2 regions of the Psychrosphaera sp. 1_MG-2023 genome follow, and region 1 is predicted to be linked to the other one. Evidence: predicted binding sites of a transcription regulator. Region 1 holds the regulator's gene; the other holds the start of a gene.
What was found. The regulator LexA, encoded in region 1, represses DNA repair genes until DNA is damaged. The targets are predictions, from matches to a motif close to TACTGTATNNNNATACAGTA.
Positions count from the first base shown of each region.

Region 2: the regulator LexA is predicted to act here: its motif matches at 14,239-14,258, upstream of dinB (DNA polymerase IV).

Region 1 is NZ_JAUORW010000017.1:21,201-37,646, forward strand. It holds gene Q4575_RS15470 (DUF885 family protein) at 1-1,230, shown strand, start outside; gene Q4575_RS15475 (potassium channel family protein) at 1,231-2,304, shown strand; gene tesB (acyl-CoA thioesterase II) at 2,304-3,176, shown strand; gene plsB (glycerol-3-phosphate 1-O-acyltransferase PlsB) at 3,234-5,678, opposite strand; gene lexA (transcriptional repressor LexA) at 5,830-6,447, shown strand; gene maoP (DUF413 domain-containing protein) at 6,690-7,034, opposite strand; gene Q4575_RS15500 (gamma-glutamyltransferase) at 7,667-7,981, opposite strand; gene Q4575_RS15505 (hypothetical protein) at 8,010-9,896, opposite strand; gene Q4575_RS15510 (MmcQ/YjbR family DNA-binding protein) at 10,169-10,561, opposite strand; gene Q4575_RS15515 (DUF5610 domain-containing protein) at 10,860-12,221, shown strand; gene Q4575_RS15520 (CHASE2 domain-containing protein) at 12,348-14,570, opposite strand; gene Q4575_RS15525 (PGPGW domain-containing protein) at 14,878-15,102, opposite strand; gene Q4575_RS15530 (hypothetical protein) at 15,114-15,890, opposite strand; gene rluF (23S rRNA pseudouridine(2604) synthase RluF) at 16,081-16,446, opposite strand, start outside.
Region 2 is NZ_JAUORW010000002.1:224,002-240,447, forward strand. It holds gene Q4575_RS02560 (TRAP transporter large permease subunit) at 1-667, shown strand, start outside; gene Q4575_RS02565 (TRAP transporter substrate-binding protein) at 688-1,785, shown strand; gene fabV (enoyl-ACP reductase FabV) at 1,899-3,089, shown strand; gene Q4575_RS02575 (Na(+)-translocating NADH-quinone reductase subunit A) at 3,446-4,786, shown strand; gene Q4575_RS02580 (NADH:ubiquinone reductase (Na(+)-transporting) subunit B) at 4,789-5,991, shown strand; gene Q4575_RS02585 (Na(+)-translocating NADH-quinone reductase subunit C) at 5,984-6,748, shown strand; gene Q4575_RS02590 (NADH:ubiquinone reductase (Na(+)-transporting) subunit D) at 6,751-7,374, shown strand; gene nqrE (NADH:ubiquinone reductase (Na(+)-transporting) subunit E) at 7,380-8,003, shown strand; gene nqrF (NADH:ubiquinone reductase (Na(+)-transporting) subunit F) at 8,064-9,287, shown strand; gene Q4575_RS02605 (FAD:protein FMN transferase) at 9,412-10,329, shown strand; gene nqrM ((Na+)-NQR maturation NqrM) at 10,334-10,564, shown strand; gene Q4575_RS02615 (thymidine kinase) at 10,639-11,238, opposite strand; gene Q4575_RS02620 (MFS transporter) at 11,507-12,943, shown strand; gene Q4575_RS02625 (cold-shock protein) at 13,267-13,479, shown strand; gene Q4575_RS02630 (hypothetical protein) at 13,797-13,970, shown strand; gene dinB (DNA polymerase IV) at 14,315-15,385, shown strand; gene Q4575_RS02640 (ABC transporter permease) at 15,399-16,446, opposite strand, start outside.

The DNA.
Region 1 (16,446 bases):
GCAGTGTTAGCTGGATACGATGGCACCATAAAAGCCTTTATTACAAAAGTGCCAACAGAAAGTGTCTATTACCGTCCGTTTACTCAGATCGGCGATTTATATTCAGAGCCTGAAATAGCAGAGCTACAAAATGCCGCTCAACTTGCGATTAGCGATTTTGTTGTACCTTCTTATAAGCGTTACCTTAACTTCTTCAATCAACAGTATTTTCCGCAAGCTCGTGACACCATCGGGGTTAAGTACACACCAAATGGTAGCGAGTTTTATCAAAACCGAGCGCTGCATTACACAACGACAAATATGTCTGTGGAAGAAATTCATCAGAAAGGATTGCAGGAGGTGGCTCGAATAAGAGCAGAAATGCAGTCGACTATTGAGCAGGTAAATTTTTCTGGTTCATTTAGTGAGTTTTTAGCGTTTCTGCGAACCGACCCGCAGTTTTATGCCAAGACACCAGAAGAGCTATTGATGCGAGCGGCTTATCTATCTAAAAAAATGGATGCCAAACTGCCTCAGTTATTTAAGCATTTACCAAGAACACCTTATGGGGTTGCGCCGGTGCCAGATCATATTGCGCCAAAGTACACAACTGGGCGATATGTGGGCGCGTCTAAAGATACAGACGCCGGCTATTATTGGGTTAATACCTATGCACTTGAACGTCGACCTTTGTACGAATTAGAAGCACTAACGTTACACGAAGCAGTTCCGGGTCATCATTTGCAAATTTCGTTGTCCCGTGAAATGACTGATACTCCAGCTTATCGCTCAAATTATTATATGTCGGCCTTTGGTGAAGGGTGGGGCCTGTATGCCGAAAAACTGGGACTAGAAGCAGGGTTTTATGAAGACCCATACTCTAATTTTGGACGTTTAACCTATGAAATGTGGCGCGCTTGTCGATTAGTCGTCGATACCGGTATGCACATGAAGGATTGGACAAGGCAACAATCTATCGATTATATGAAAGCTAATACCGCGCTTTCAGAGCATAATATTGAAACTGAAATAGATCGTTATATTTCATGGCCTGCTCAGGCGTTGTCTTATAAAATAGGTGAACTTACGATATCACGATTACGACAAGAAGCTGAGCGACAACTTGGCGATAAATTTGATATCCGTGAATTCCATTATACTGTGCTTAAGAATGGTTCTGTGCCGCTGTTGGTACTAGAAAAACAAATTCAAAAGTACATTTCAAATACTAAACAAAAGGAGAGTCTCTAGTTGGTCGTTAATCAATTAATACGATTCCTGAAAATACAATTTAGTCAGGTTACTTGGAATACTATCTTCCTGCTATTTATTGCCCACGCGGCGATAAGTTGGTTAGCGCTGGTGGGTGCTGGAGAGTCGGCACTAACTCGTTGGGATGCGTTTGTCTATTACTACGTCGTGACAACAAGTACGGTTGGTTTTGGCGATATGAGTCCAACTACAGAGGCGGGTAAATGGATAGTCGCGCTGGTGCAAATCCCATTAGGATTGGCAATTTTTGGGGCACTATTAGGTAAATTAGGACAATCAGTAACAAAAGTATTAAGGCAAGTTATGACAGGCGAAAAAGATTTTAGTCACTTAGATACGCACATTTTAATTTTTGGCTGGCATGAAACTCGTACCGCAAAAATTATCGAACACATACTTGGCGACAAACGCCGCATGCAACGCACAATATTATTGTGTGTTTTTGAAGATATGGAGCATCCATTTTTAGATAATCCAATGGTTGAATTCGCTCGTCTTTCTTCGTTTACTGATGACGATGAATTGAAGCGGGTCAACGTGGCGGAAGCCGATCGGATAATAGTGGATTGCATTACCGACGACATGACATTTACGTGCGCTTTAAAACTCAGTCCTTTAGTGGCGGATGATTGCCATATAAGTGCTTACTTTGACGACGAGACGAAAGTTGAAATGTTAAATAAGTATACTGATAATGTTGAATGCAATAGCTCTAAAACGGCTGAGATACTTGTACGTTCAATGCAAGACCCAGGTAGCAGCCGATTACATGACGAATTGATGTCTACGCTTCAAGGTAATACTCAGTTTTCTACACAAGTACCAGAAGATATTGGTAACGTTCAGTTTGGTCAATTATTTTACTATTTTAAACAACATCATAATGCGATTTTACTTGCTGTCGCTAAAGATCGTATCGGTTTGGACATGACACTAAACCCGGCTAGTGACTCACTAATCACAACAGGTGATGTGCTGCATTATGTTGCGCTTGACCGTATTTTACACGAAGAAATTGACTGGACGCTTGTCCGTAAAGGAAAGGACGTATAATGAGTGAAGTACTCGACCAGCTATTAACGCACCTTAGTTTAGAAAAAATAGAAGAAGGTCTTTACCGTGGACAAAGCCAAAACTTAGGTTTTGGTCATGTATTTGGTGGACAAGTTATTGGTCAGGCGTTAAGTGCGGCCAAAGAGACTGTGGATGAACGTTTTGTGCATTCCTTTCATAGCTACTTCCTGCGTCCAGGGGATGACCGTAAACCGATCATTTATGACGTTGAAAATATTCGTGACGGTGGTTCCTTTAGCACACGTCGGATTAAAGCAATTCAATTTGGTAAGCCGATCTTTTATATGACAGCGTCATTTCAAAGTGAAGAACTTGGTTATGAGCATCAGGCTGCTAAACCTGACGTGCCAGGTCCGGACGGTTTACTTTCTGAATACGAGTTTTATCAGGAAAACATTGATAAAATTCCACCGCATTTACATGATATCGTTAGTTGTGAAAAGCCGATTGAAATTAGGCATGTACAGGTTAACAACCCATTTAATCCGAAGGTGATGAATTCACGTCGCCAAGTTTGGATTAAAGCGAACGGCATTTTACCTAGCGACCCGCGGGTTCATCGCTATTTACTCTCTTATGCCTCGGACTTTAATTTTTTACCTACGGCTTTGTTTCCGCATGGAAAAAGCTTTTTACAACGAGACATGCAAGTTGCCACAATAGACCACTCGATGTGGTTCCATCGTCCGTTTCGGATGGATGAATGGATTTTATATGACATGGAAAGTACCAGTGCGAGTGGCGGCCGAGGGTTTGTTAAAGGGCAATTTTTTGACCAAGCAGGTAATTTAATTGCGTCGGCAACTCAAGAAGGTGTTATTCGCGACCGACAAAAGTTTCCTCGAAAATAAGATAAGTAAAAGGTCGACGTGTAAAGCGTCGACCTTTTTTATTGCATTATTTTTTGTCTAACCTAATGACTTTAACGACTGCAAAACTTCAGTACTTAACAAGCTGTTAATGTAATTTGCGGTTTGTTCGCCTTCAGTTGATAGGTGCATTAAGCCCGCTTCATCTATTTTCACCAGCTTTTGCTCTCGAATACATGTTACTAATCCTGAGATGACTTTTTTATCAAAATACTCAGGTGCTTTTAGGTCGTGTAATTTGAGTAAACGTTTTGCTAGCTTCAAACAATCTCGTTCCAATTCGCCACGTTGTACGCCGTCAAGTTGCGCTACGCGATTAAACGTGAGTGCATATCGTTGTAGGGTATCTTTCATTATACGGGCCAATAGGTTCAGCTGAGAGTAACCATCACTTTGACGGTCAACCAAAAATTCGCCATCACTATTTAGTTGAATAACGTCATGGGACTCGAAGTATTCAATAGTATTATCGATATATAATTCCAAGTCGGTGATCGTCATGAAAAACTCGTCACGTAGAAGAGGAATAAGCGAAGATACAATTTCGACTACGTCTCGTTTTGTTGAGTTTCGGCGGGTTAATATGATCCCTGCGATTACAGACGGTACCGCAAAAAGGTGAACGACATTATTGCGGTAGTAGCTCATTAATATTGCATTGGTATCGTCAAGACGAATAATCGTGCCGTATTCGTCGTTCTCAGATTCCACTTTCTCTAAACGGATGGCTTCATCAATGACTTCGCTACTGGTTAAACTAGGTAGTTTCACCTTGTCTGAATATGGAACCGCTTGCTGTAATTGTAAATAGAACTCAATTAATTCATCCATTTCGTCACGCGGCAAAGCGTGATTTTCTGACGTTAACAACGCCATCGCACAAAGGTTTACGGTATTGATAACGGCGGCGTCATTGATGTTTTCCATTACTAAATTTGCCGTGTGGTTTACAACAGGTGTTAACCATTTTGGTTTGACAACGTCGTCAACTGTTATGAGTGACCGCCAGTCAGGTTCTGTTTGGTTTAGGATCTCGTTTAAATTAATTGGCTTACCGAAGTTGACATCACCGTGGCCATAATTTTTAAGGTTACGAAGTGCCTTAAAGATCGCAAATACCGATTCTTTTTCTTTATTTTTACCCTGCAATTCTTTTAGGTAAGTATTTACTTCCATTACATGTTCATAGCCAATGTAAACAGGGACAAGCGTAATAGGTCGGTCTATACCACGTAACATGGCTTGGATTGTCATCGCCAACATACCTGTTTTGGGGGGTAACAAACGACCCGTACGAGAACGCCCACCTTCAGTGTAATATTTGACTGGGTAACCTTTAATAAACAGCTGGCTAAGGTACTCACGAAATACGGCCGAATATAACTTGTTGCCCTTAAAGCTGCGTCTTAAAAAGAATGCGCCGGCTTTTCTAAATATAGGCCCTGCAGGCCAAAAGTTGAGGTTAATACCCGCCGCAATGTGAGGCGGAACAAGCCCTTGATGATAGATTACATAGGTTAACAATAAGTAATCCATATGACTGCGGTGGCAAGGAACATAAACAATCTCGTGGCCTTTTTGCGCCAACTCACGTAACTCGTCAGAATTATGGACACGTATGCCGTTATAAATCTTGTTCCAAACCCAAGTTAATATTCGTGAGAAGAATCGGACGTAAGTCTCGTTATAATCACCTGCGATTTCGTGTAGCAGTTTGTTTGCGTTCTTTTTCGCTTCAACCAAAGAGATGTCTTTGGTTTTCATTTCATCTTGCAGCGCTCTTTTCAACGCAGGACTTGCCAGCATACTGTTAAAAAATGCCTGACGAGCCATGATTTTAGGGCCTGTTGCAACTAAACGCTGACGTTCGAAATGAATACGCGCAACACGCATTAGTTTATGAGCTGCATCCACAGAAGTACCGTGATTGGCGACCATTTTTTGCAGGGATACTGGCTTACTAATTCGCACAAAATTGTGGCGACCTGAAAATAATACGATAAAAAACTTTCGAAGTGGCGTGGCTTGAATCGTTGCAGCTACCAGATCCCAAATACCAATTTTGTTTTGGTCATCGGTTGCTTTGCGTTCAACCCCTGGCGAGCGACCCCAACAAATCATTACTGGAACAAAAAGGACATCTTGTTGGCTTAATTCAACTTGCTGCAGAATTTTTTGACCTTCTGCTAGCGTATCCCGCATATGTGTTTTTTCATTTTTGAATATCGACTTAATTGGTTTAACACCAAAAGTACGGTTAAAACTCTTAAACTGAATTTTAAGTTTCGAAAACGGCGAGGCTAAGTTATGTTCACGACATGCCTGCTCAAACGCAAGTTTGTCAGTAAATGAATCGGTGGTTAACACATAACTTATCTGTTGATTCTGACTCAACGTCGATAAATCGAGTGAATAATCGATAACAACTTTGGTACGAATAAATGGTCGAGTTAACCAATAAAATACAGATGCAATAATAGACATTTTTTCGCTTAATTAATGATTTTCAAAAAGACGAGGTTGATTTTAGCAAATCGGTTCGTAAATCCTACAAATGAATTTAGTTTTTCTATTTGCAGTTTATAAATGACTGTATATACTGACAGTTATCATTACTGTATGGAAAAACAGACTTATGCGCCCGTTAACAGAACGACAAGCTCAAATATTAGACTTAATTAAACAAAGCATCGTGAATACTGGTATGCCACCAACACGAGCCGAAATTGCCACAAGACTAGGATTTCGTTCTGCCAATGCGGCGGAAGACCATTTAAAAGCGCTAGCTAAAAAGGGCTTTATTGAAATATTGCCAGGTACATCCCGCGGTATTCGTTTGACTGAAGATATTTCGCAGATGGAAACTGGCCTACCGGTTATAGGTAAAGTTGCTGCGGGTTCGCCAATACTGGCGATGGAACACGTGGACAGCCACATAAATGTCGATCCAACTATGTTTAACCCTGCCGCTGACTTTTTATTGAAGGTTGAGGGTGAAAGTATGCGCGATATCGGCATAATGGATGGTGACTTTTTGGCGGTCCATAAAACTCAAACTGCTCGCGACGGACAGGTCGTTGTTGCTCGCGTAGAAGAAGATGTGACAGTTAAAAGGTTAGAACGCAACGGTAGCCAAGTTATCTTGCATGCAGAAAACAAAGAGTTTTCGCCTATTAAAGTGGATTTGAACTACCAAGACTTTGCAATTGAAGGGTTAGCCGTAGGCGTAATAAGAAATTCGTCGTTGATGTAATTTTCTGACGACAAGCTAGGAGATTCTTAGCGCCGAAATTCTAACTGTACTCCGTTAGTCTTTTTTGGTGGATATGGGTGATATTAGGTTTAGTTACTCTGTGAAAGATCGCTGAATACAAGATGTTCAGCGATTTTTTGTTTGTGCAGATTCGTGATCACAATACCTACACTAATGATTAAATTAGGCTACGTTGGAGTTTAGTCTAAGCAGCTGTCCAGTTTGCTTAGTCATTTACATCTTTATAAATCGTCATCGTCGACATCCGGATCGTCTTCCACATCTTCCGCTTTTGCCGTTAACGTATATTTGGGTTTACCCGTAGTAATGATATTTTCATACTTGGCCCAAACACGCTCAACAACACTTTCTGGTAGCAAGTTGTGTTCACACATTTCCAAAAAGTGCTTTTCTGCGTCGGTTTCTGCTGCAACTTTTTTCTGTTTAAGTTGCGCTAACCTAGAACCTAAAGATGACAATATCTCGGATTCCGCTATTGTAAAATCTCCAGATCGCTTAAACCCTTTTGGAAAGTTTTTGTCGTCGTAAAACTCACTAGACTGCATAAAACCATGAAATTCTGACATAGATGTTTTTACCTCAAAACCAATTTTACTAAATAATAATTTGCACTCCATTTAGTCAGAATATTAGCCGAGAAATTATCTGATGCAAGCCCCCTAAATCAATTTATTTTAGTTTGCTTATTGTGTGACTAGCTTTGCTTTTTTAGGTCTTTGATTGTCTGTGAATTTTGTTCAATATAATGGGAATGTAACCGTTAAGTTTTGTGGCAATTTCAATTTAACCTAACGATGTATGACTTTAAGATACTGCAGACACAATGCACTAATTAAGGTCATTAAAAAAATGAGTGCTTGTCGACTAGGATCTTAGCATTAAGCCGGCGCAAATCTGCAGAGCAATAATGGCTATTAAATCGCTACGACAATGATGAAATTGGTTGTGTAGTGATGTGGTGACTTGGGGTCACTTTTGTAAATGACTTTAGGTCATATAATGACCGTTGGGGTTCAATTATTGTTGAGCCTTTTTTAGTTCAGGTGTTCGGTGTTTGATGTGTGCTCAGAAAAAAGCTAGTTGTTGTCATTTCTAGAAGAGTTTTAAGTGAGATAAAATCAACGTGCGCTAATAATTAAACGCACGTTGTAGGTTAGGTAAAGTAAACAGATTTTAAATAAACGATGAGTTTACGTATTTATTGCTCTAGTACTTTAGCTACGCCTCGATTAAATTTGTTAGTTTCAGAAGCTGCTTGCAGTTTATTACCTTGCTTAATCACAATTTGTAGATCGCCAAAAGCGCCTTCTACCAAGTTGTAACCCATTTTTTCGAGTTTGTTTAATACATCATGGTCTATTCCAGAAAAATGCTTGATCTCATTTATTGGCCATAACTGATGGTGGAATCGCGGTGTATCAACAGCGGATTGTGCAGTTATTTTGATGATATAAACATAAACTCGGTAATGGGAACGGATAATTGAAAAATCAAAAAATAGTATTTTTTTGATTTTTCAAAGATAGCTCATGAGAGATTAATTATCCTTTGTCGGTCGGATTAAGATCCTCTTCTTGACGCAAATACCCCGCGGCTTCTTCATCTTGTTCTAACGCTGCCGTTGATGTTGGATTTGCTCTAGTTTGCTGGTTTAGCTGATAAAGTTGTGATGCATTCCCCAAATCTCGTTCACTGGTAATTGAAGCTATAGATTCACGGTCTTTTAAGAACGAAATGACATCCGCTTTAATGGCGGCTAATTGCTCATTATCTTTATGTAGCTCCATGATATGTCTTGGATGCTCCAGGTTTTTCATACCAGTCGCAGCAAATGTAGTAGAGACGATGCGGGAAACGATAATCCATGGCGTAATACTGCTTCGAACCAAAGTATTTTCAGAGCGAGTGCTATCGTGGATACCAGTACCAGTAGAAATTTTAGATTCAGTAAAGGTCCCTTCGCACTTGAAGTAGACCAACAGAGACTCGAATTGCATTTCAGCATAGAACAAATGAGCACAATTGGTCAGTAGCCTTGCAAATGCACGCAGTAAAAAGCCAATAAGCAAGATGTGAAAACTTGCGATTAATAACGTACTAAATTCCAATAGATGGTCAGAATTTATTATTTGCTCAATGTTGCCAATATTAACCGTGTCGATAAAGTGAATGATATCGATTGCGGAATAAGCAAATAGCACAGTAAAAGCAATGGCTATTAAATAAAGTGCATTACCACAAATAAGTGAAACTAGACGAGCAGTTTGAAAGGTTTTACCTAATGACAAAGGCTTAAATTTCGGCTGTATCTCTTGGATCATTTCGCCTTTAAAGCCACCTTTACCATCAACTTGTTCCTGCAGTTGTGGTTCAAGTTCCTTGTAAACTCGGTTTGGCACTTCTTTATAACGGCGGTTCGCCATGACTAAGTTATCGAGGTTAATAAAAATTTCCTCAGGGTGTACCGATTCCTGCCAATTTTCACGAAGTTCTGATACTTCAGCTACCGGATTAGAGTTACCTAGACGAGCTTTGATCATAATAAAAATTAAGGCACTGCAAATAAGTGCTAAAACGATAGTCGCAACAAGATAAAGCGCAGCATTAAAGTCAGGCAATTGAGTCAGTGCATTATCTATATCCACTTTGTTTAGGTTACCTTGTGCCATTAACCAAGAAACAAGAAGGCCAATGATGATAGGAAAGACAAATGACAACGAAATGATTTTGGCTAGTGTACCTGAGCCTAATGCTTCAATCTGAGTTTCTGCATCACGTTGGATTGGTTTACCAGCAGAACGCCATGAAAATAGGATATAAAACATTAATAGGGTGCTATAAATAGGGAATGCCAATTCACCTGCTTCACCGGCAAACCCGGCTAAAGAAACAAATGCGATTAGACCATAGGATAGTAATGCTACTAAGGTACTTACCCACGAACCAAATAAACGCTGGGCCATATTTCGTATAGGAAAAGGTAAAAATAATAATTTTGGAATTAAGCTATGTAAAAGACGAGATAGAAAACCGACGGGTTCAACGAAGGTGCTGTTTTTTCGACCAACCAGCATTTCTTCTAATGTTTTAGCATTATATGCAACATCATTTTTTTCTTCTTGCGCTGTAGATGTTTCTGACTTACTAAAATTATATGCAAGAGATGTGGGGTGATTTCTGCCGACAAAATAACGTAATGTACTATAAATACCAGATGCTAATATTTTGATACCTAGTCCAAGCGAGATCATACCAAATATCATTAATATCCAGCCGATACGAGGGTCTTCTTTAACTGAGCCCGACGCGATGACAAGTAAACTTATCCCAACGATAGTTTGAATAATTCCTCTTAGAGCAGTGATTTTGCCCTCTAATTTAAAGGGGTTTTTTAGACCGAGATCTATAGAGCCATAATCAAAAGCCACGGAATTCTCCTTGTTGTCTTATTCCATATAAGATGATGTTTTACAGTGTGTTATATCACTTCGCGGTAAATATTTCACGTCGCCGATACTTTGCCTATATGGCACCTTTTTTACAATGAATTTTTGAGAATGACTGACAAAAAAGGCCAATATGTAGAACCACTCCAATTAAAAAATGATGTGCTAGCACGAGGGCGATGAGACGAAAATCGTTCGCGATTATTCATAAAGAGCGGTACGGCACAATATATTGAACGTGAAGGTTCAGTACATTATAAATGTAATAAAATAGACGATTGATCTTTTTTAGCCATTTTATTTACGACGAGCATAAAAGAGTTATCTATCAATCGTTCTATTTCGCCTTTTGGAATGGGGTCTTCAAAATAAATAGAAATCCAATGTTTTTTATTCATGTGGTAGCCCGGTTTAATAGTTGGAAAAATTTCTCGAAGCATTATCGATTCGTCCGGATCACACTTTAGATTTAACATTAATTGGTCGTCACGCCATGCGAGCAATGCAAACATTTTGTTTTTGACCTTATAGACAGAAACGTCGTCTCCAAATGGAAATGTCTCTATTGTTTCAGGCTTATTGATTAGGTAGGTTTTGAGCTGGTCAAGTTCCATTAATTCCACAGTATTGAGCTTATTAAGTTGCATAGATAAGGCCACAGACTCAACTTTAATTCAAACATTGAATTAAAGTTGAGTCTTTTTAACTAAAGCTAAACTAGATTAAAACGACTCAAAATACCCATTAGGGTCTATTGTTAATTAATAATTTTTATTCTTTATTATTTTTTTAAGACAAAACATCAGTCTAACTAGCTGGAAAACAATATGTTTTTGGGATATATGTTTTTGTTCGTTATTTATACAAAAAAGATATAATAAAAAATGTTAACTAATGGGGGTTATGGCCGATAACAATCTTGGGTAGATATAGGTAGAAATTTATATGATTAGATTAGACACAAATTTGATGAGTAACTTAGGGCCGAGTTCGTCAAATAACAAAACAAGGTCAATGGAAGAATCTAGTTCGACAGGTGTGAAAGCACACGAACAAATTACATTCTATCAATACAATAGTAGCGATAAAAAAAGCTTTTCGATGTTTCAGCAAACGGTTCATCGTCGACTTGAAGACTCGCTGCAGGCAAAATTTCCTTCGGCAAATTCATCTTTAGAAGAACTCGAAGTTAAAGAACGCGAAGAACGAGCTAATCTTGCGGCAAACAATATCTTAAAGTTTGTTGAATTGCGGTTGAAACATGATGTGGCCGATGGCGCAACTTCTGAGCAACTCGAGTCAAGATTAAAAGCTGCTTTAGAAGGTTTTGAGAAGGGATACGACGAAGCCAACGATGTTCTAAAAGATATGAACTTGTTAAGCCCCGAAGTTGATGAAGATATATCGTTAACCAAAGAAAAGGTGCTTGCAGGATTAGAACTTTTAAAAGAAAAGTATCTACCAGAAACAGCAGTTGAAAATTCTGACAACGACGTAAATGACTTGGCCAATAGCGCTGTTAGCAGTAATGACGTTGTTGCTAAAGCTTCTAAGTCTGAAGTAAGACAAAATATTGGTAAGACGCTCGCTGAGTACAGCGCTGTTCAAGTGGGTGAAGCTCGAGATTTTAGTTTTGAATTGCAAACAAAAGATGGAGATGTCGTTACGATCAACGCATCTTCATTAATGGCCTATCAGGCAGAGTCAGCGAGTGGCTCAACAAAAACACAGTTCGGCGAATCTCAGCTTAATTATTTGTCAGCGGATAGTTTAGAAGAAAACAACTTTGCGTTTTCAGTAACCGGTGAACTCGACGATGACGAGTTAAAAGCGATAAACGATATTCTAAATAGCGTTAATGATTTAGCGACTGACTTTTATGGTGGTGATGTAAACAAGGCATTTGAGAAAGCGATGAATATGGGATTTGATTCAAACGAGATCAGTTCCTTTGCATTCTCCATGACTCGAGTAAGAAGTGTTAAAGCAATACAGGCTTATCAACCAGAACAAGAAATACTTAAACCGAGTGTATTAAGCGAGTTAAAACCGATTGGTAAATTTGCGTCTGAGTTAGCTCGTAGCCTGACCATTGCCAAGGAGCATTTTACTCATCCGCAACAATTGATAAGCTCAATACTTGAACAGGTCGACTTACCAGATTCTTCGGGTAATGAAGCCTCTAATAGTGACGGTAAAGGCAAAATGAGCTTTTTCGAATTTGCTCAATCGCTATTGGAAAAGTTTGACGAATTAGATGCAATGACGGCAATGCCAGACGCTAAGGGTAAAGAAACAGGGTTATAACCTCAGTACTTTTATTTTGTTTGGGTTGAATTTCAAAATACATAGTTGAAACGGGCATTGCTTTAAAATCTAACAATGCCCAATAACGAATGCTCTGGTCGTTCACTCTATTTCGAGCATTTCGAGCTATTTCGAAGTGTGAGTAAACGAGCCATCCCAATCACTTGCTAAGTCTTCATGCCTGAGCTGTTCAATGCGTTCCAAATACATTTTGTAAAGGTATCGTTCTGGGAACTGCTCTAGCAAAGTGGTGTACTTTTGATCCGCACTGTCCCAGTTTTGCTCAAGGTAGTCTTGATAAGCCGATTCTAAATCGGTGATTTCCACTTTAGTGACATCGTCCAAATCGTCTAACATGCAAACGGGCTCAAAGATGGCGACGGCCAAATCTTTACCTTTTACTTTTACTTTGTCCACGGGCCTAAATGCGATATTAGGGCATTGCGCTCGGGTGAATTCACTAACAAGAAACTCCAAACCATAAAACTTTGTTAACCCTTCAAGACGAGCACCTAAATTCACTGCGTCGCCAAGCACCGTATATGCCCGACGATATTCTGATCCCATGTCACCGACGTTCATTTCACCGGTATTTATCCCAATACCAACGCGCACAGCCGGCCAGTCTTTTTTCGCAAACTCTTCCCGTAAGTAGGCGGTGATTTTTAACATGTCAAAGCCACCGATGACCGATAACTCAGCATGTCTAGGGTTGTCGATAGGGGCCCCCCAAAAGGCCATAACCATGTCACCAACGTATTTGTCGATTGTACCTTCATGCTCAAATATGCTCTTGGTAATTGGAGAAAAGTATTCATTTAACATGTCTTTTAAATCATTAGCGGAGAGTTTTTCAGAGATGCTGGTAAAGCTGCGGATATCTGAAAACAGCACCGACATTTCTCTTCTTTCACCTTTTAATGATGCGCTTGATGGATCACTTAACATTTGGTCTATATGCGCTGGTGGTACATATTGGTCAAACATCGATTTGATCCGTTGTTTGTTTGCATTTTCACTAAAGAAGCCCTTTGCAATATTAAATATTGAAATCCCGATGGACACTATTAATGCATGGATTATGGGGAGGTCCATTTGTTCAACTTGCCAGAGATAGAAATTAAACCCAACGATGCTTGCGATGGAAACAAGTCCCCAAACCGCCATCGACATAGGCCCGACGAAGGGTAAGACGAATGATAAAATCAGCCCCCAAATAACAATTTGCGCTGCTACGGCACCTTCCCAAAATACCGGACGGTACTTAAACAGCTCGGGATTAAGCAAACCCTCAACCACATTGGCGTGTACTTCAACCCCTGGGTATTGAATACCGACTGAGGTCTCTCGTAAATCGGCAATGCCAACAGCCGATGTGCCCACTAACGCAACGCCACCTTCGAGTAATTCAGGGGCGATGCGTCCATGTAATATGTCAGTAGCAGAATAATATGGGAAAGATTTTCGTCCCCCACGATAAGGAATTAATACTCGACCAAATGAGTCAGTTTTTATCCGTCGTTTAGTGCCAAATTTGATGGCTGAAATATCATGAGCTCCTTCAAATGCCTCAGATGGTTTAGTCTCAACAAAGACTTCATCGGCGAGCTCATATACGCGAGCTATTTCTATAGATAAGGAAGGGTATAACACGCCATTATGTTCAAACACTAAAGCGGCTCGGCGAATTGCTCCGTCGACATCTGGGACAGAATTGAAAAAGCCCTGCGAGATTGCCGCTTCTTGGAGGACCTCAACATTCGCAACTTTTCCGGCAAAGTGCATACTAGATATTCGAACGGCTTTAGGATCCAACATGACAATAGGAGACGGTTTAAGCGTACCTACGTCAACTGACTTGTCATCTTGTAGCAGACCACCTAAAACAACGTCATAGTCCGCTATGGTTTGTGCAAACTGCGTATCGGCGTCGAGTTTAAGCCTTAATTCAGCGAGTTTAGATTTTGAGAGGTGACTTAAAGCGTCAGCGTCGATTAAGGTATCCACCGGATTTATTTCTGGTTCAGAAAATACGACGTCGAATCCGACAACAACGACCCCAGCTTCTTTGAGTTGTTCAACCATTTGGCCTACAGTGGCACGGCTCCATGGCCAGCGACCAACTTCTTCTAACGCCTTTTCGTCAATGTCGACAATAAAGATATTGTGGCTACTTTTTCTTGGGGTATCCGGTAGAGTGGCGTTGAGCCTTAGGTCATAAATAATGCCTTCGATTTTTGAAATGTTTTCCTGCAGTAGTTTGTTTTGCGGGTTTATTAGTCCTAAAGCCAAAAAGGTGATGATTAACCCAATCGCAATCGCATTTTTTTGTTTTCTTAAGCGCTTCATTTATCTGCAGATCCCTTGAAGTCAAAGTCGTAGATATAATGGCACGGCGAATGCGAGATAAAATCACATGGTTCGAATATGCCTATCTTTTATTGACCTAAGAGTACTTAACGATGAGGAAAATTGAAAGCTGACACTGAATTTGTTTAGGTTTTAATTTGAGATGTGTATTTTTTTAACAATGTTGCGGTGGCATTGTGATTGTTTAGGAATAGGAATAGGAATAGGAATAGGAATAGGAATAGGAATAGGAATAGGAATAGCAAAATCCAAAACGCCCAACAGGGTCGGGCGTTTTGCAGCTGAATTAATGGGAACGGCGGCGTTTGCTTATTTGAGCATCAAGCCAACGGGCACTCTTACTCAACATCTTTTGACATCGTTTTAGCCAAACCTTTGCCGCTGGGTATTCAAAGCTAAGTAGATACAAGCCTGGGATCAGTAGCAACAGCGACGGCCCAGGGACAATGACAAATATCAAACCTAAGAACACCAACAAACCACCTGTGATTGTATAAAGAAGCTTTTTCATTTTATACCCCATTAGTCGTCAATTGAGACGTTCCCTTTGATACCAGAAATAGCCAATCCGCCAGAACCCGATTCGATAATCGTTAAGCCGCCAGCGGTATTTATTGAGATGTCGCCAGAACCATCGTCAATTGTCACCAAACCCGATATTTGAGTTACTGTTAGGTCGCCAGAGCCGTCTTCAATGTCCACGTTACCTTTAATATTGGCGATATAGAGTTCACCTGAGCCGTCGTCAATCCAAACATTTCCGTGTGCGTTTTTAACGACGATGTCACCAGAACCATCATCGATGACAATGTCTTTGGCAACTTGATTGAGCAAAATGTTTCCAGAGCCGTCGTCAATCGCAATACCGTTGGTGACGTTTGATATAGAAATATCCCCAGAACCATCATCGATAGTTAAAGCGAGTTCAAGTGGCATGGTTATTTGTAAATGTATACGCGGTGAAGAGCCAATCCAGTAACCAGAACTACCGTCATGTTTTGCAACTAGCTCAGCGGATTTACCGTTTTTTCTTAGTGTGAGTTGATAATCTTTTTGTTTTGTTGTGAAGATTGAAGCTTCAACAATAATGTTGGTTTGTCCCTCAATACCTCTAATAGTAAGGTCGCCGGCACCCGCTTCGATTTCAAAATTACGTAATCCTGTGGCATCAAGCTCGAGTTTTTCAGTTAATTGCACGTTGGCTTTTTGGCCTTTGTTGCCCCCAACATGAATGACACAGGCTGAGATCGCAGTAGTAAACAGTGCAAGGATAGTGAATTTAACGAATAGCTTTTTCATATTTTTAAACGGTCCTAATTTTAACGTTATTAAGCTATAACAATCAAAATCGAGGCCATGTTTTAACTATATGATTTTAAAGGTTTAAAATATATCTCTATAAAAAAGAAACGTTGCGTTTGGTTTAATAAACCACTATCTGGCAAAAATGCCAAAATTAGTGGTTTATTTAAGCCAATATTTGTATGGTTTAGTCGGCTGTTTTGGATGAGCCCTGCACTGCGTTATTTATTGTCGCCATTTCATTTTTGGACAATTCACGCCATTGTCCTACAGCTAACCCTTTTAACGATACATTCATTATTCGTGTGCGTTTTAATTTCGTAACGTCATATCCCAAATATTCACACATGCGGCGAATTTGTCGATTGAGTCCTTGAGTTAAAATAATTGAAAATTGCTTTGGCCCAATAAGCTTAACTTTACAAGGTTTAGTTACGGTACCTAAGATTGGGATGCCTTTTTCCATTCGAGATTTAAATCGGTCGTTTAATGGGGTGCTAACAGTAACTACATATTCTTTTTCATGGGCGTTTTCGGCACGAAGAATTTTATT
Region 2 (16,446 bases), on a different contig from region 1:
GGTATCAGTGTCGGTACTAATTAGCAGTCTAATCCCGCCGTTAGTGCTGATCTTTTTGGTATTAGGTTCGATTTTATTTGGCGTTGCGACACCAACCGAAGCAGCCGGAATTGGTGCTTGTGGCGCTATGCTCATTGCGATGACAAAACGCAGTTTAACCCTAGGGACGTTAAAAGAGGTAATGGCTTCAACTGTTAGCGTAACGTCAATGGTATTTATGATCCTCATTGGCGCGTCTATATTCTCGCTTGTTTTTCGCGGATTTGGTGGTGAAGAGTTGATCCATAGTTTGTTTCAAAATATGCCTGGTGGCGTATTTGGCGCAATCTTAATCGTGATGGTGGTAATATTTTTACTCGGCTTTATATTAGACTTCATTGAAATTACCTTTGTAGTTGTACCATTAGTTGCTCCGGTTTTGTTTATGATGGGCGTAGATCCAATATGGTTAGGAATAATGATCGCAATAAACCTTCAAACTTCATTTTTAACCCCCCCGTTTGGCTTTGCATTATTCTATTTGCGCGGCGTGACACCAAAATCTATTCCTACCACCGCTATATACAAAGGCGTAATACCCTTTATTATTATGCAAATTTTTATGTTAATTGCCTTGGCGATATGGCCGGAATTAGCAACTGCACTTCCAAACTATATATATGGTTAGAGATAGATAAGGAAAAGTTGATGAAAAAATTAGTAGGAAAATTAATAGGCTTAGCGTTTATATCTATGCTGGCGGTATCTTGCGGTGGCGATAAGCAGTCATCTGGCGATGTTGTTAAAAGCCAAAAAACTTTTAAGTGGAAATTAGTGACAAGTTGGCCTAAAAACTTCCCGGGCCTAGGCACTGCACCAGAAAACTTTGCCAAACTTGTCAATGAGATGAGTGGCGGACGATTAACCGTAAAAGTCTACGGCGCTGGTGAAATTGTCCCTGGCTTTGAAGTTTTTGATGCTGTATCGCAAGGCACAGCGCAAATGGGCCATGCAGCATCGTATTATTGGAAAGGTAAAATGCCTGCAGCACCAATATTTACCGCAATACCATTTGGTTTTAACGCTCAAGAAACGAATGGCTGGTTGCATTATGGTGGTGGCATCGAAATGTGGCGTGAATTATACAAACCATTTGGCGTGATCCCGTTTGCTGGCGGTAATACCGGTGTACAAGCCGCGGGGTGGTTTAAAAAAGAAATAAATAGCGTAGCGGATTTGCAAGGTCTCAAAATTAGGATCCCCGGCCTTGGTGGCGAAGTGATGAAAAAACTTGGTGCGGTACCAGTGGCTTTAACTGGCGGTGAATTATTTACGTCTTTGCAGTCAGGAGCGATTGATGCAACAGAATGGGTTGGACCATATAATGACCTTGCATTTGGGTTTCATAAAGTCGCTGAACATTATTATACCTCTGGGTGGCACGAGCCGGGGGCAATGTTAGAATTTACTGTCAATGAAAAAGCGTATAATGAGTTGCCTAAAGACTTGCAAAAAATAGTGGAAGTGGCGACCCGTGCTATAAATCAAGATATGTTGGATGAATATACGGCACGTAATAATAATGCGATGGAAACGCTAAAAAACAAGCATGGTGTTGTGTTTAAGTCGTTTCCAAATGACGTGATGGCGGCTTTGAAGCAAGCTTCAAATGAAGTGATTGCAGAGCAAGAAGCGAGTGATGAAACGTTCGCTAAAATTATGAAATCATATCGACAATTCCAACTACAAGTCTCTGAATATCATAATTTGTCCGAAGTTGAATATTACAAAAATAGAGAACAATAAGATAAATTGAAAAGAATTGGGCTAGTCTGATCTGTTTTTAGTGAATGAACAGGTAAACTTGCCGCAAATTTTGAATGCTTATCAGCACAATACTCAGATAGGAAATTATAAAGATGGTTATTAAACCGAAAATTCGTGGATTTATTTGCACTAATGCACACCCAGCTGGCTGTGCTGAAAGCGTTAAGCGTCAAATCTCATTTGTAAAAGAGCAAGAGTTTGCTGCGAACGGACCAAAAAATGTATTAGTCATTGGTGCATCAACAGGTTACGGCCTAGCATCGCGAATCGTTTCTACGTTTGGACATGGTGCAAATACATTGGGTATTTTCTTTGAAAAAGAAGGCACTGAAAGAAAAACAGGTTCTGCCGGTTGGTACAACACCGCCGCTTTTCAACAAGCTGCAGATGAGGCTGGTATCTATTCAAAAAGTATTAACGGCGATGCATTTTCTAATGAAATAAAAGCAAAAACGATTGAAACGATCAAAGCTGATATGGGCAAAATCGATTTGGTCGTTTATTCACTTGCCTCTCCACGTCGTACTGATCCAAACACGGGCGAAACATATTCTTCAACACTAAAACCGATTGGTAATAGCGTCACCACTAAAAACTTAAATACGTCTAAACGTATTATTGATGAAGTTTCGGTAGAAGCAGCAAACGAAGATGAAATTGCAAATACAGTTAAAGTCATGGGTGGCGAAGACTGGGAAATGTGGATTAATGCATTAAAAGATGCTGATGTGTTGTCTGAAGGGTTCAAAACAACAGCTTATACCTATATCGGGAAAAAGCTGACTTGGCCAATCTACGGTCATGCAACTATTGGTAAAGCGAAAGAAGATCTAGACCGAGCGGTCACAGCAATCCGCACGCTTACTGAAGATCTTAAAGGTGAAGCTTATGTTTCGTCGCTTAATGCCGTTGTCACCCAAGCGAGTTCGGCAATTCCGATTATGCCACTATATATTTCAGCACTTTTCAAAGTGATGAAAGAAGACGGTACTTACGAAGGCGTAATCCAACAAATTTCTGCATTGTTTAGAGAAAATTTATATGGCGATACACCTCGCTTTGACGATGGTGGTCACTTGTTCCAAAACTACAAAGAGCTTGAAGACTCGGTACAAGAGCGAGTACAGGCGGTGTGGGACAGTGTTGATACCGACACAATTGACGAAATGACTGACTATGTTGGCTACCATCAAGAGTTTTTGCACTTGTTTGGTTTCGACTACGACAACGTTGATTATGATGCCGATATAAACCCAGTGGCAGAAATTGCTAACGTCATCTAACCTTAGAGCCAATTGCTAATTAAAAACCGAGTTTTGACAAAATACTCGGTTTTTTTATGGAATTGGATTTATCCCAATTAAGATATCTATTTGGGATTCTACGTTGAATTTTAACTGAGTGGTTGATTTTTAGCCTACTAATTAGGGTGTTGAGACGCAAATAATGCAAATTTGCGATAGGCAAAAAGGCCGATAAGATGCTACAATTTGCGGCTAAATGATGTAGGTGGGTTACGCTTACAAAAAATAAAGATTTTACGGCATTTGATAGTGCATCGAGTGCTAGGCAGTTAGATAGGAAATTTGATTGCCAAAAAGATTCCATTTCTTCCAACTTAAAATTAGTGCATATGCGTATGATCAACATAAAAAAAGGTTTGGATCTGCCTATTGAAGGCGTTCCACAACAAGCCATCCACGATGGTCCAGCAGTTAAAACTGTTGCTACGCTTGGCGAAGAGTACCATGGCATGCGTCCTACGATGCATGTTAAGGTCGGCGACAGTGTAAAGAAAGGTCAGGTTCTTTTTGTAGATAAAAAGAATGTTGGCGTGAAATTCACTGCCCCTGCAGCCGGTGTAGTCAAGGAAATCAACCGTGGCGAGAAGCGTGTACTTCAATCAGTAGTGATCGAAGTTTCAGGCGACGAGCAAGTCACATTCGCAAAATATGAGCCTAGCGAGCTAGCTTCTATTGAACGTGACAAAGTGGTTGATAATCTAGTCGAATCAGGACAATGGGTTGCGTTACGCACTCGTCCGTTTGACAAGACACCTGCCTTAGACAGCACTCCGTCATCAATCTTTGTTTCAGTAACAGACACTAATCCGCTTGCTGCGGACCCAGCTGTCGTTATTGCAGAGCAACAAGAGCTATTCAATGCGGGTTTAACCGTGTTAAGCCGATTGACTGATGGCAAAATTCACGTATCGAAAAAACCAGGTGCAAACATTACAGCTGAAGCTCCAAATGTTCAATTGCACGAGTTTGGTGGTAAACACCCAGCTGGTTTGGTTGGTACCCAGATGCACTTCATTGATGCAGTTTCTGCAAGCAAAGTTGCTTGGCATGTAAACTATCAAGAAGTGATAGCAATTGGTCACTTGTTTACAACAGGTGAATTAAGCAGTGAGCGTATTATCGCTTTGGCTGGCCCAGTTGTTAAAAATCCTCGTTTGATCCGCACAACTGTGGGCGCATCAACTGCAGATATTACGGCAGGTGAATTAGAGAGTGGTGAAAACCGCATTATCTCTGGTTCAGTGTTAAGTGGTACTTCAGCGATGGGCGTACACGGATATTTGCATCGTTATCATTTGCAAATTTCTGTTATTGCGGAAGGCCGTGAAAAAGAATTTTTGGGTTGGGCTATGCCTGGTTCTAATAAATTCTCGGTTACTCGTGCATTCCTAGGCCATTTAACGCCTAAGAAGCTTTTCAAAATGACAACTACGACAAATGGTTCTGACCGTTCAATGGTGCCAATCGGTAACTATGAACGCATCATGCCTTTAGACGTACTACCAACATTGTTATTACGTGACTTGATCTCTGGCGACACAGATTCAGCACAACAATTGGGTTGTTTGGAATTAGCAGAAGAAGATTTGGCACTTTGTTCATTTGTTTGCCCTGGCAAATATGAATACGGTTCGATTCTTCGTGATTGCTTGACCACGATTGAAAAAGAGGGCTAATCATGGGTCTTAAAAGTTATTTAGAAAAAATTGAACCTAATTTCGAACCAGGTGGAAAATACGAAAAATGGTATGCTCTGTATGAAGCAGCTGCGACTATTTTCTATACGCCTGGTCTTGTTAATAAAGGTCAAACCCACGTTCGTGATAGCGTTGATTTAAAACGTATTATGATCATGGTGTGGTTGGCATTATTCCCAGCCATGTTTTTTGGTATGTTTAATATTGGCCATCAAGCGGCTGATGCTTTAGCTGCCGGATACTCATTACCTGACACATGGCAGTTTGGGCTGTTTGAAGCATTAGGCGGATCACTCGCCGGTGACTCAGGCTCCCTGATGAAAATGTTCTACGGCGCTTGTTTCTTCCTACCTATCTATGCAACGGTTTTCCTTGTTGGTGGGTTCTGGGAAGTTGTATTTGCATCAGTGCGTAAACATGAAGTAAATGAAGGTTTCTTTGTTACTTCAATTTTATTCGCGCTTATCCTTCCAGCGACTATTCCACTTTGGCAAGCGGCACTTGGTATTACCTTTGGTGTTGTTGTTGCAAAAGAAATATTTGGTGGTACGGGTCGAAACTTCTTAAACCCTGCATTAGCGGGTCGTGCGTTTTTGTTCTTCGCTTACCCTGCCGAAATTTCAGGTGATGCAGTTTGGGTTGCCGCTGACGGCTTCTCTGGTGCAACTATGTTAAGTCAAGCAGCCGCTGGTTCGTTGGACTACAATAACATTGCGCTTTGGACTGAAGCATTTTACGGCTACATTGCTGGTTCTGTAGGTGAAACATCAACACTTGCCTTGTTAATTGGTGGTTTGTTTATTATTTATCTTCGAATTGCATCTTGGCGCATTGTTGCCGGTGTTGTAATAGGTACAATTTTAACGGCAACTGCATTTAATGCGATTGATAGTGCGACTAACCCAATGTTTCAAATGCCTTGGCATTGGCACGTTGTTGTTGGTGGTTTTGCACTTGGTGCATTGTTTATGGCAACAGATCCAGTATCGGCGTCATTTACTGATAAAAGTAAATGGGCATACGGCTTGTTAATTGGATTCATGGTTGTAGTTGTTCGAGTTGTGAACCCTGCATTCCCTGAAGGCATGATGTTAGCTATTTTATTCGCTAACTTATTTGCACCATTGTTCGACTACTTTGTGGTTCAAGGTAACGTAAAACGGAGGCTAGCACGCAATGTCTAATAATAAAGAGACTTTTGGCAAAACGGTTGGTTTCGTATTTGCTGTATGTATCGTTTGTGCGGCGCTGGTATCAGTGTCTGCGGTACAACTTAAACCTCGTCAAGTAGCCAACAAGCTACTTGATAAACAAACTCTAGTACTTGAAGCTGCAGGCTTACAAGACAAAGCAGCTGGTAACATTGTTGCAACATATAATAAATATGTAGAAGCTCGTATGATTGACCTAGAGACTGGTAAATTTGTTGAAGGTAATCCTGATTTATTCGAAGAGCGTCGAAATGCACGTGACCCGAAAAAATCTGAAAAACTTGCAAATGACCCTGCAGGTATTAATCGTCAAGCAAACGAAGCTGTTATTTACTTGGTTCATGACGATGCCGGTAAAGTTGCTTCGATTGTATTACCAATTGTAGGTTCAGGTTTATGGGACTTAATGTATGGTTATGTTGGTCTTGAGGCTGACTTAAACACAGTTAAAAATGTTGTTTATTCAGACCATAAAGAAACTCCGGGACTAGGCGCTGAAGTTATGAATCCTAAGTGGAAGGCATTATGGCCTGGCAAAAGGATTTACAACGGTAAAGGTGAGCCTGTGGTTAACTTAGTTAAAGGTGGTGCAGATGCTAATGATGTTCACGGTGTGGACGCGTTATCGGGTGCAACATTAACAAGTAACGGTGTGACTCGTACATTGCAATTCTGGTTTGGCGAACAAGGTTATAAACCATTTATCGCCGCTAATCGTGGGAGCTTGTAATCATGTCTTCAGATGCTAAAAAAGTTTTATCTAGCCCTATTGTTGATAACAATCCAATCGCTTTACAAGTTCTTGGTATATGTTCAGCACTAGCGGTGACGAGTTCTATGGCAAACGCGCTAGTTATGACTCTTGCAGTTGTAATGGTAACGGCGTTTTCAAACTTATTTATCTCTACTATTCGTAACCATATCCCATCAAGTGTACGTATTATTGTGCAGATGGCGATTATTGCGTCTTTAGTAATTGTTGTAGACCAAGTATTGAAAGCATTCTCTTATCAGTTATCAAAAGAACTTTCGGTATTTGTTGGCCTGATCATCACAAACTGTATCGTTATGGGACGTGCTGAAGCTTTTGCTATGAAAGAAAAGCCGATGGTAAGTTTCTTAGACGGTATCGGTAATGGCTTAGGTTATGGCTTTATCTTGATGTTAGTTGCATTCTTCCGTGAGTTATTTGGCTTTGGTACTATTTTCGGAATCGAAATTTTACCACTAGTTCAAAACGATGGTTGGTATCAAGCTAATGGTCTTTTGGTATTGCCATTCAGCTCTTTCTTCATCATAGGTTTGATCATTTGGGCAATTCGCCAGTGGAAACCTGAACAAGTAGAGAAGGATTAATCGAAATGGAATATTATTTAAGCCTTTTGGTTAAAACGATCTTTATCGAGAATATCGCGTTATCGTTTTTCCTTGGTATGTGTACATTCTTAGCAGTCTCTAAAAAAGTGAGCACTGCGATTGGTTTAGGTGTAGCCGTTATTGTCGTATTGGGCATAGCGGTACCAGCTAACCAAGTTATTTATCAAAGCATCTTGGCGCCAGGCGCTTTAGATGGTGTTTTAGGCATTACAGACCCTACTCAATCTGTTGACTTAAGCTTCTTATCTTTCATTACTTTCATTGGTGTTATTGCGGCACTCGTGCAAATTTTGGAAATGGCATTAGACAAATACTTCCCGCCGCTTTACAACGCGTTAGGTATTTTCTTACCATTGATTACTGTTAACTGTGCAATTTTTGGTGCGGTTTCTTTCATGGTTGCCAAGAACTTAGGTTTTGTTGAAAGTGTTGTTTACGGTATCGGTTCAGGTATCGGTTGGGCGCTTGCTATCGTATTGTTGGCAGGTATTCGTGAGAAAATGAAATATTCAGATGTGCCAGATGGCTTAAAAGGTTTGGGTATTACGTTTATTACTGCAGGATTGATGGCGTTTGGCTTTTTATCCTTCGGTGGTATCTCGCTTTAAGGTTAATGTCGGCCTCGTGTTTTTACATGGGGCCCTTAGATAAAAAATAAGGAAAAGTCGATGGAAATCGTTCTCGGCGTATCGATGTTTACCGCAATCGTAGTAGCTTTGGTGTTAGTTATTTTAGTAGCTAAGTCAAAACTAGTATCGACCGGAGATATCACAATTTCAATTAATGGCGACGCTGAAAAATCAGTTGTAGCCTCTGCTGGCGGCAAGTTACTTAACGTCCTAGCTGACAAAGGGATCTTTATTCCTTCAGCTTGTGGTGGCGGTGGTACATGTGGTCAGTGTCGTGTACACGTCCATTCAGGTGGTGGCGATATTCTTCCAACTGAAGAAGGTCACATTACTAAACGTGAAGCTAAAGAAGGTTGTCGTCTATCTTGTCAGGTAGCGGTTAAACAAGATTTAGATATCGAATTAGAGCCTGAGATTTTTGGTGTTAAGCAATGGGATTGTGAAGTTATCTCTAATGATAACAAAGCAACCTTCATCAAAGAGCTTGTATTAAGAATTCCTGATGGTGAGTCAGTTCCGTTCCGTGCCGGTGGTTATATTCAAATTGCAGCACCTGCGCATCACATCAAATATTCTGAATTTGACATTCCTGACGAATATCGTCCGGATTGGGAACGTTTCAACTTCTTTAGCATTGAGTCTAAAGTAGACGAAGAAACGATCCGTGCTTATTCAATGGCCAACTACCCAGAAGAAGAAGGCATTATTATGTTGAACGTGCGTATCGCTACGCCGCCACCTAATAACCTAACACTTCCAGCGGGTAAAATGTCATCGTTCATTTGGAGCCTTAAAGAAGGTGACAAAGTAACGATTTCAGGTCCGTTTGGTGAATTCTTTGCCAAAGACACAGACGCAGAAATGGTCTTTGTTGGTGGTGGTGCTGGTATGGCGCCAATGCGTTCACATATCTTTGACCAACTACGCCGATTAAAAACCGACCGTAAGATGAGTTTCTGGTATGGCGCTCGTTCTGCCCGTGAAATGTTCTATGTAGAAGATTTCGATATGCTTGCTAAAGAAAATGACAACTTTGAATGGCATGTTGCTTTATCTGATCCACAACCAGAAGATAACTGGGAAGGGTACACTGGTTTCATTCATAACGTATTGTTTGAAAACTACCTACGTGATCATGAAGCACCGGAAGATTGTGAGTTCTACATGTGTGGTCCTCCAATGATGAACGCTGCCGTTATCAACTTGCTTAAAGATTTAGGCGTTGAAGACGAAAACATCCTTCTTGATGACTTTGGTGGTTAACCCCCTGATGTCATTAAAGATGTTAAAAACAATTTGGCTAGCCCTGGTAGGGCTGGCCTTTTTGGTTTCTTGCACACAGCAAACTGAGTCTGAGGTTCAGCCTGTTCTTTTGCAGGGCAAAACCATGGGTACGACCTTTAGTGTTAAGTTATTCCCAACACAAGACGACATCAATCAGCTTAATTTGTATGAGTCAGTAAACAATGAGTTAATTAGAATTAACCAACTCATGTCGACTTATATTGCAGATTCTGAACTAAGCAAATTTAATCAAACAGAAGCGGGTAAACCGTTTGAGTTTTCAGCGGATAATGTTGAAATTTTGACAAAGTCTTTCGAGATTAATCGCGAGTCAAATGGTGCGTTTGATGTAACGGTTGGGCCTATTGTAAATTTGTGGGGCTTTGGTCCTAATGGCCGAATTGAAACTCGCCCAAGCGACGCAGATATTGCAAACGTTAAACATTTTGTCGGCATAGACAAAGTTTCGCTGACAGGTAATGTGGCAGTTAAAAAGCATAAAGACGTTTATGTTGATTTTTCATCAATTGCTAAAGGTTTTGCTGTTGATAAAATTGCTGAATATTTAGAGCGAAATAACATTACCAATTACTTAGTGGAAATTGGTGGTGAAATGCGTCTTTCAGGCCATAAACCGTCAGGAGAATTATGGACGGTAGCGGTCGAAAAACCGGTGACAAATAGACGCGAAGCTCAGTTGATATTTAGTCCAGGCAATATTGGTATGGCTACGTCTGGTGATTATCGTAATTATTTTGAAGAGAATGGTACTCGATTCTCACATACGATTAACCCAGAGACTGCAGCACCAATAACGCATAAGTTAGCTTCGGTAACCGTATTACATAGTTCTGCGGCAAGTGCAGACGCTTACGCTACGGCTATTAATGTTTTAGGTCCCGTTAGCGGTGTTGAATTTGCAGAGAAAAATGGTATCGCGGCTTACTTTCTAATTAAAACGGATAATGGATTTGCCGAAGTTTTGTCGACGGAATTTAAAAAGTTGATTGGTAAAGGCTAACAGAATGTTAAAAGTATTTTTATTGACGTTTGCGCTGCTTTTGATTGTGTTTATCGCTATGTCGGTAGGCTATTGGATCAAGCAGAAAACAATTGCAGGCAGTTGTGGTGGTTTAGGTGCGTTAGGAATTGCTAAGGCATGTAATTGTGACAACCCTTGTGATAAGCGACTTGAACGTCAGAGATTGGCGCGAGAAGAAAAAGAGCAAGCTTGGAAAGATAACCAAATTATTTAATGAAAAGCGCCGAAAAGGCGCTTTTTTATTGGTTTAACGCAATGGTTGTGAAATTAGTTCAGTATAGAAGTGATTTAAGCTGTTGACGTCAGTTGTCCTGTTTCAAACGCCTGTTTAAAATGTTTCCGGCATAAGCTCATATATTTATCATTTCCGCCAATTTCTACTTGATCCCCTGAAGAAACCACGTGCCCATCTTCACCATACCTAACCACCATATTGGCCTTTTTGCCACAATGACAAATTGTTTTTAGCTCGACAAGCTTGTCAGCCCACGATAGTAAGTATTTACTACCTTCAAATAACTCACCTTGGAAGTCTGTTCGAATTCCATAACACATAACGGGGACGTTTAGTTTATCGACAACATCGGTAAGTTGTTGTACCTGATTTTTTGAAAGGAATTGAGACTCGTCGACCAACACACAGTGCAATGCTCTATTTTCTTTGATTTTAGATATCTGCTGAAATAAATCGGTGTCGCTGTTAAAAATATCGGCAGGTTGGCTTAAGCCAATTCGAGAACTCACAACGCCTGTTGCGGTGCGGTCATCTATTGCAGCAGTAAAAATGGCACTGTACATTCCTCTTTCAACATAATTGTAAGCTGATTGTAACAAAGACGTCGATTTTCCAGCGTTCATTGTAGAGTAGTAGAAGTATAGTTGCGCCATGTTTTTAATATTCTCGATAAAAAGTGTTCTTCGCCGTCATGGGAGTTTACCTACTAACTGCTCGGAAATAAATTATTTGATTGGTAGCCTAAAACCACTTTGGTCACTTTAGTTTTTGCGGTCAATTCGACTTGTTGAAATGAAATGTATTTTTGCTCTTGGGCATGACCTCTTTGCATACGTATGGATGACCAAAAATTCAGTTCTTCTGTCGACTGCTATAAGAAATACGGTAAATTACCGTATGAATTTAACAAGAGCACAGTAAATGTTGAGTATCCAAAAGAAGTTGTCTGCACCGTTTTATATGTTGTTAAGCTTGCCATCCACAGCTATGGGGTTTGCACTATCTGTTCAAATTTCAGCATTGAGTTGGTTGCTGAGCACACAATATGGCCTCGATATTCATGAAATTGGTATTGTTTGGGCCGCCGGTCCAATAGCCGGTATTTTAGGTCAAGTTATTGTTGGCTTTATTAGTGATAAAGTTTGGTTTTGGAATGGCAGACGAAGACCATTTATCATTATTGGCGGCGTATTAGCGTCACTATCTCTATTAGCCTTACCGAATATCGGCATCATAAACGAGTCTTTGGGTCATGTTGGCTTAATGGCCGTTGCTATAGCCGTTGCTCTATCCCTCGACTTGTCTATAAACGTTAGCTTTAACCCTACACGATCAATAATTGCTGACGTTACTCCAGCAGGGGAGCAGCGCACATTAGGTTATACTTGGATGCAAACCATCTCCGGAACCTTTGGCGTACTAGCCTATGTTATCGGCGGATTTTGGAACAATTTTCTACTTATTTACTTTGGTGCTGCACTCGTCCTGCTATTTTCAGTTATACCCGCATTGTTTATCGAAGAGCCTAAAGTACTTGAAGGTGAGAACAAAGAAGCGGATGTAAAATTTTCTTGGTATGAAGTACTTAGCGATATAAAGCCACTTTGGGGCTTTTTAGTTTATTCAATTTACGCCAGTGTTTTACATTTAACTGGTTTTGAAGTTAAGCACTATTATTTCGAAATATTGGCCTTGCTCATCACCTTGTATTTCGTATTTGAAACACTATCGAAAAATGAAAACGACTTTTCTGAATCTGACGCTAAGCACTTAGGATTCAAAAAGGTATTGGCGGCACACTCATTCTCATGGATTGGAATTCAAACGATGTTTGTTTTTTGCTATGCGTTTTTGCAAGAAAAAATGTCGACGCTCACTACGGAGGAATTAGGCCAAACAATTTCGTACAGCTTTGCCATTTTAAACGCCGTAGCTGCACTATTACCCGCTTTGGTTTTAGGACCCTTAGCCATTAAGTTTGGGCGTATTCAAGTCCATGCCTATGCATTATTGGTGACCGCAGTTGCGTACGCTTTGATCGCATTTTTTGCAACGACACCGATGATCATGTATCTCTTCATGGCGTTAGCTGGCATTGGTTGGTCTGCAGTTGTAAGTTTACCCTTTGCGATTATGTCAGAGCGTGTCGAAAACGCTAAGATGGGCTTGTACATGGGGTTATTTAATTTGTCTGTGGTTTTACCGCAACTTGTGGTTTCGTTGGGGGTGAGTCTATTCCTAAATAAAGCAGATGATAAAAGCATGGTCTTTGTGGTCTGCGCGATTTCAATGACGATCTCGGCAGTCTCGTGGTTAATGATCAAAGAGAAGCCAGTGCCCGATGTCAACGCGAACTAAATAGGTTAATTTGTTGTAATAAAAGGATAATTAAATGGATTTTTTGACGGGACTAAAGATCCATTTATTCATATGAACTAATAATCTGTCTATTATTTATCCTTTATTCTAAAATAGGGCTTTTGTTTTATAATAGTTATGCTATTATACGTCGCGCTACAGATGCAGTATTTATTTTGTTATCCGCTTTAGTTACACCAGTAAACCCGTTTTTTAATATTATATTGAATTCAGTTTTACCCAAGGCACTATCAATTAAGTAATTTCTTTAGCTCGACCGGTCAGAAATGACCATTCAATTTAATATTTAAAAAGGTAAGATTATTATGTCTACTACTACTGGCACAGTAAAATGGTTTAACGAAGAGAAAGGTTTCGGATTTTTAACTCAAGAAGGCGGCGGTAAAGATGTATTCGTACATTTCCGTGCTATTGCTTCTGAAGGTTTCAAAACTTTGACTGAAGGTCAATCTGTTCAATTCACTATTGAACAAGGCCAAAAAGGTCCTCAAGCATCAAACGTTGTTGTTATCTAATTTTAGATTTTTCTAAAAATAGTTAATAATTGAAAGGTCGAGTAAATTTTTACTTGGCCTTTTGTTTTATAGAGTGTTATAAAACCACTCAAGATTGTGTTTACCCCAAAGTTCTTCTTTTCTGTATAACTTTTTAATGCATTGATTTGACATTAAAAACGTATTGTCTTTATTGAACTCGTAAAATAATCCGAATTAGTCATGCTTGTAATTTTTCACAGAATAATTTTGTGCGGAATTTACTTAGTCATGTTTCTGTAATAATTGGTGGCTAAACTGGCCGCTGTTTTTTAATAATATAATAAGAAATTAAATTTATGTCATATACCTATAACGGTGAGCAATTAACAATTGTGCAACCACTACATTCAATTTCAGTTAACAACAACAAAGTTGTGTTTTCTGATCAGTCAGGCCCTAAACATTTAACGTTGGCCAATACCAAAGAAGCAAAACGCTTTTTAAACTGGTTAGTTCAAGAGCGATCTTAACTAACCGGCTGTACGGTATTACTCTCGTTTACTGTTATTAACTCTCACTCATATCCTTCAAAAATTTTCGTTCAAATTAATTCTCAACGGCTTTACTAAACAAGCTGATTGGCTTGCAGTTCATTCCAAATAAATTTCGCGATAATGTGCCTTAAACTTATTCGTTTTAATCGTTGTTTAAATAACGATACGAATAAGTAGGTTACCTTAGTCGTTTTTCAACTTCTTAATTGCAAACTTATCAATCTAGATTAAAAAACTGCACTTTGACTGTTTGTTTATACAGTGATATTTTGTAGCTATGGGCCAGTGAGCATTAAATTTAAACAGACAATATTCTAAATATGAGCATCAACCGAAAAATTATTCATGTCGATATGGATGCGTTTTATGTCAGTGTCGAGATAAGAGATAACCCGGCTTTAGTGGGGTTGCCTGTTGCAGTTGGTGGAAATTCTGATAGGCGAGGTGTCATAGCCACGTGCAACTATGAGGCACGAAAATTCGGTGTACGGTCTGCCATGGCAACTGCAATGGCCCTCAAAAAGTGTCCTAATTTAGTGATAGTTCCGGGCCGGATGGCTGAATATAAAGAAGTTAGCCGTCAAATTAGAGAGATATTCGAGTATTACACCCCACTAATTGAACCTTTATCATTGGATGAAGCGTATTTAGATGTTTCCGATTGTACGGAGTTTCAAGGTTCCGCAACCCTCATTGCCCAGCAAATAAGACGTGATATCTTTTATAAAACGGGTTTAACCGCTTCCGCTGGTATTGCACCGGTCAAGTTTCTTGCAAAGGTCGCGAGCGATGAGAATAAACCAAACGGACAGTTTGTAATTACGCCGGACCAAGTAGTTGAATTTGTTAAAACCATGCCGCTAGAGAAAATATCGGGTGTAGGCAAAGTTACATTAAAAAAATTACACGACGCTGGGCTCTTTGTCGGGGAAGATGTCAGAAACTCTAAAGAAGTGTTTTTATCTCAATTGCTTGGAAGTTACGGCGCCGTTTTATGGGCACGTTGTCAAGGCATTGATAACCGAGGGGTAGAGACTGAACGAGTTCGAAAATCCGTTGGTGTTGAGCGGACTTTCAGTGAAGATATTAAGGATCTATCTGTATTGAAGCAGATAATGCATGAAAAACTCATACCTGAACTTAAAAAGCGTGCCCAAAGCTATTTAGACAAGCGACATATTGGCAAGTTAGGCGTTAAGTTAAAGTTTAATGACTTTGTTGTCACAACTAAAGAGCAAAAACATAATCAATTTGATGTAGCGACGTTTGAATCGCTTTTAGTGGAGGCGTTAAGTCGTGGCGAGGGACGAGCCGTTAGACTATTGGGTGTTCATATTGGACTAGAAGATTCGGTGGTCGACGCTATTGAACAGCTTAGCTTATTTGGCTAATGGCCTTAGCTGCTTAATCCAACGTTGTTCTATACCTGGCAATTGCCACAATTCCAATCAAGACAATAAACCCGATTAACGCGTAAAACTCATTCGCGAGATGGGAAAAATCCGCCGCTTTTAGCATAACTCCCCTGACAATCCGCAAAAAATGCGTTAAAGGTAACATTTCACCGATAAGTTGAGCCCACTGTGGCATTCCTCTAAACGGGAACATAAATCCTGACAACAGCAGTGACGGTAAAAAGAAGAAGAACGTCATCTGCATTGCCTGCATTTGTGTTGTTGCGATTGTTGAAAACGTAAAACCTAAACATAAGTTAGCCAACAGAAAAATAAGGATTGCGGAGTTAAGGATCATAAAACTCCCTAGGAAGGGCACTTCAAATAAGAAACTGGCGGCGGATAAAATGATGGCGGTCTGTATGAGTCCAATGAGGACATAGGGAGCAATTTTTCCAACCATAACCTCAAATGGCTTAACCGGCATAGCTAAAATATTTTCCAAATTGCCTTTTTCCCGTTCTCGTGTCATTGCCATAGAGGTGATCATGACAGAAGTCATAGTTAAAATAACACCGAGCAATCCTGGTACGATGTTGTACTGAGTAATGCCTTGAGGGTTGTATTTTGGGTGAATAATTACATCGACATTTGGTTTAGTAGACTTCAGAAAGTTTAAAGAGCCGACAAAATCATGATTCAATGCTTTGCTAACAATTGCAGACGCTTTGGCAATCGCATTCGATGAAGCTGCAGGATCAGAAGCATCTGCAGATATTAACAATTGAGGCATTTCCTGGCGGACCAGTTTTTTTGTAAAGTCTGCTGGGATCACAAGTAAAAACGTAATTTCACCTTTTAAGAATAAGTCATCAGCTTGTTGGTAGTTACTCACTGCAGTAACAACATCAAAATATTCGGATAATTTAAAGCCCTCAACAATGGTTCTAGAATGTTGGTCTGGTGCTTCTATAAATACCGCTGTTGGCAAACCTTTTGGATCATTGTTGATGGCAAAACCGAACAATATTAATTGCATTATTGGAACACCGACCATC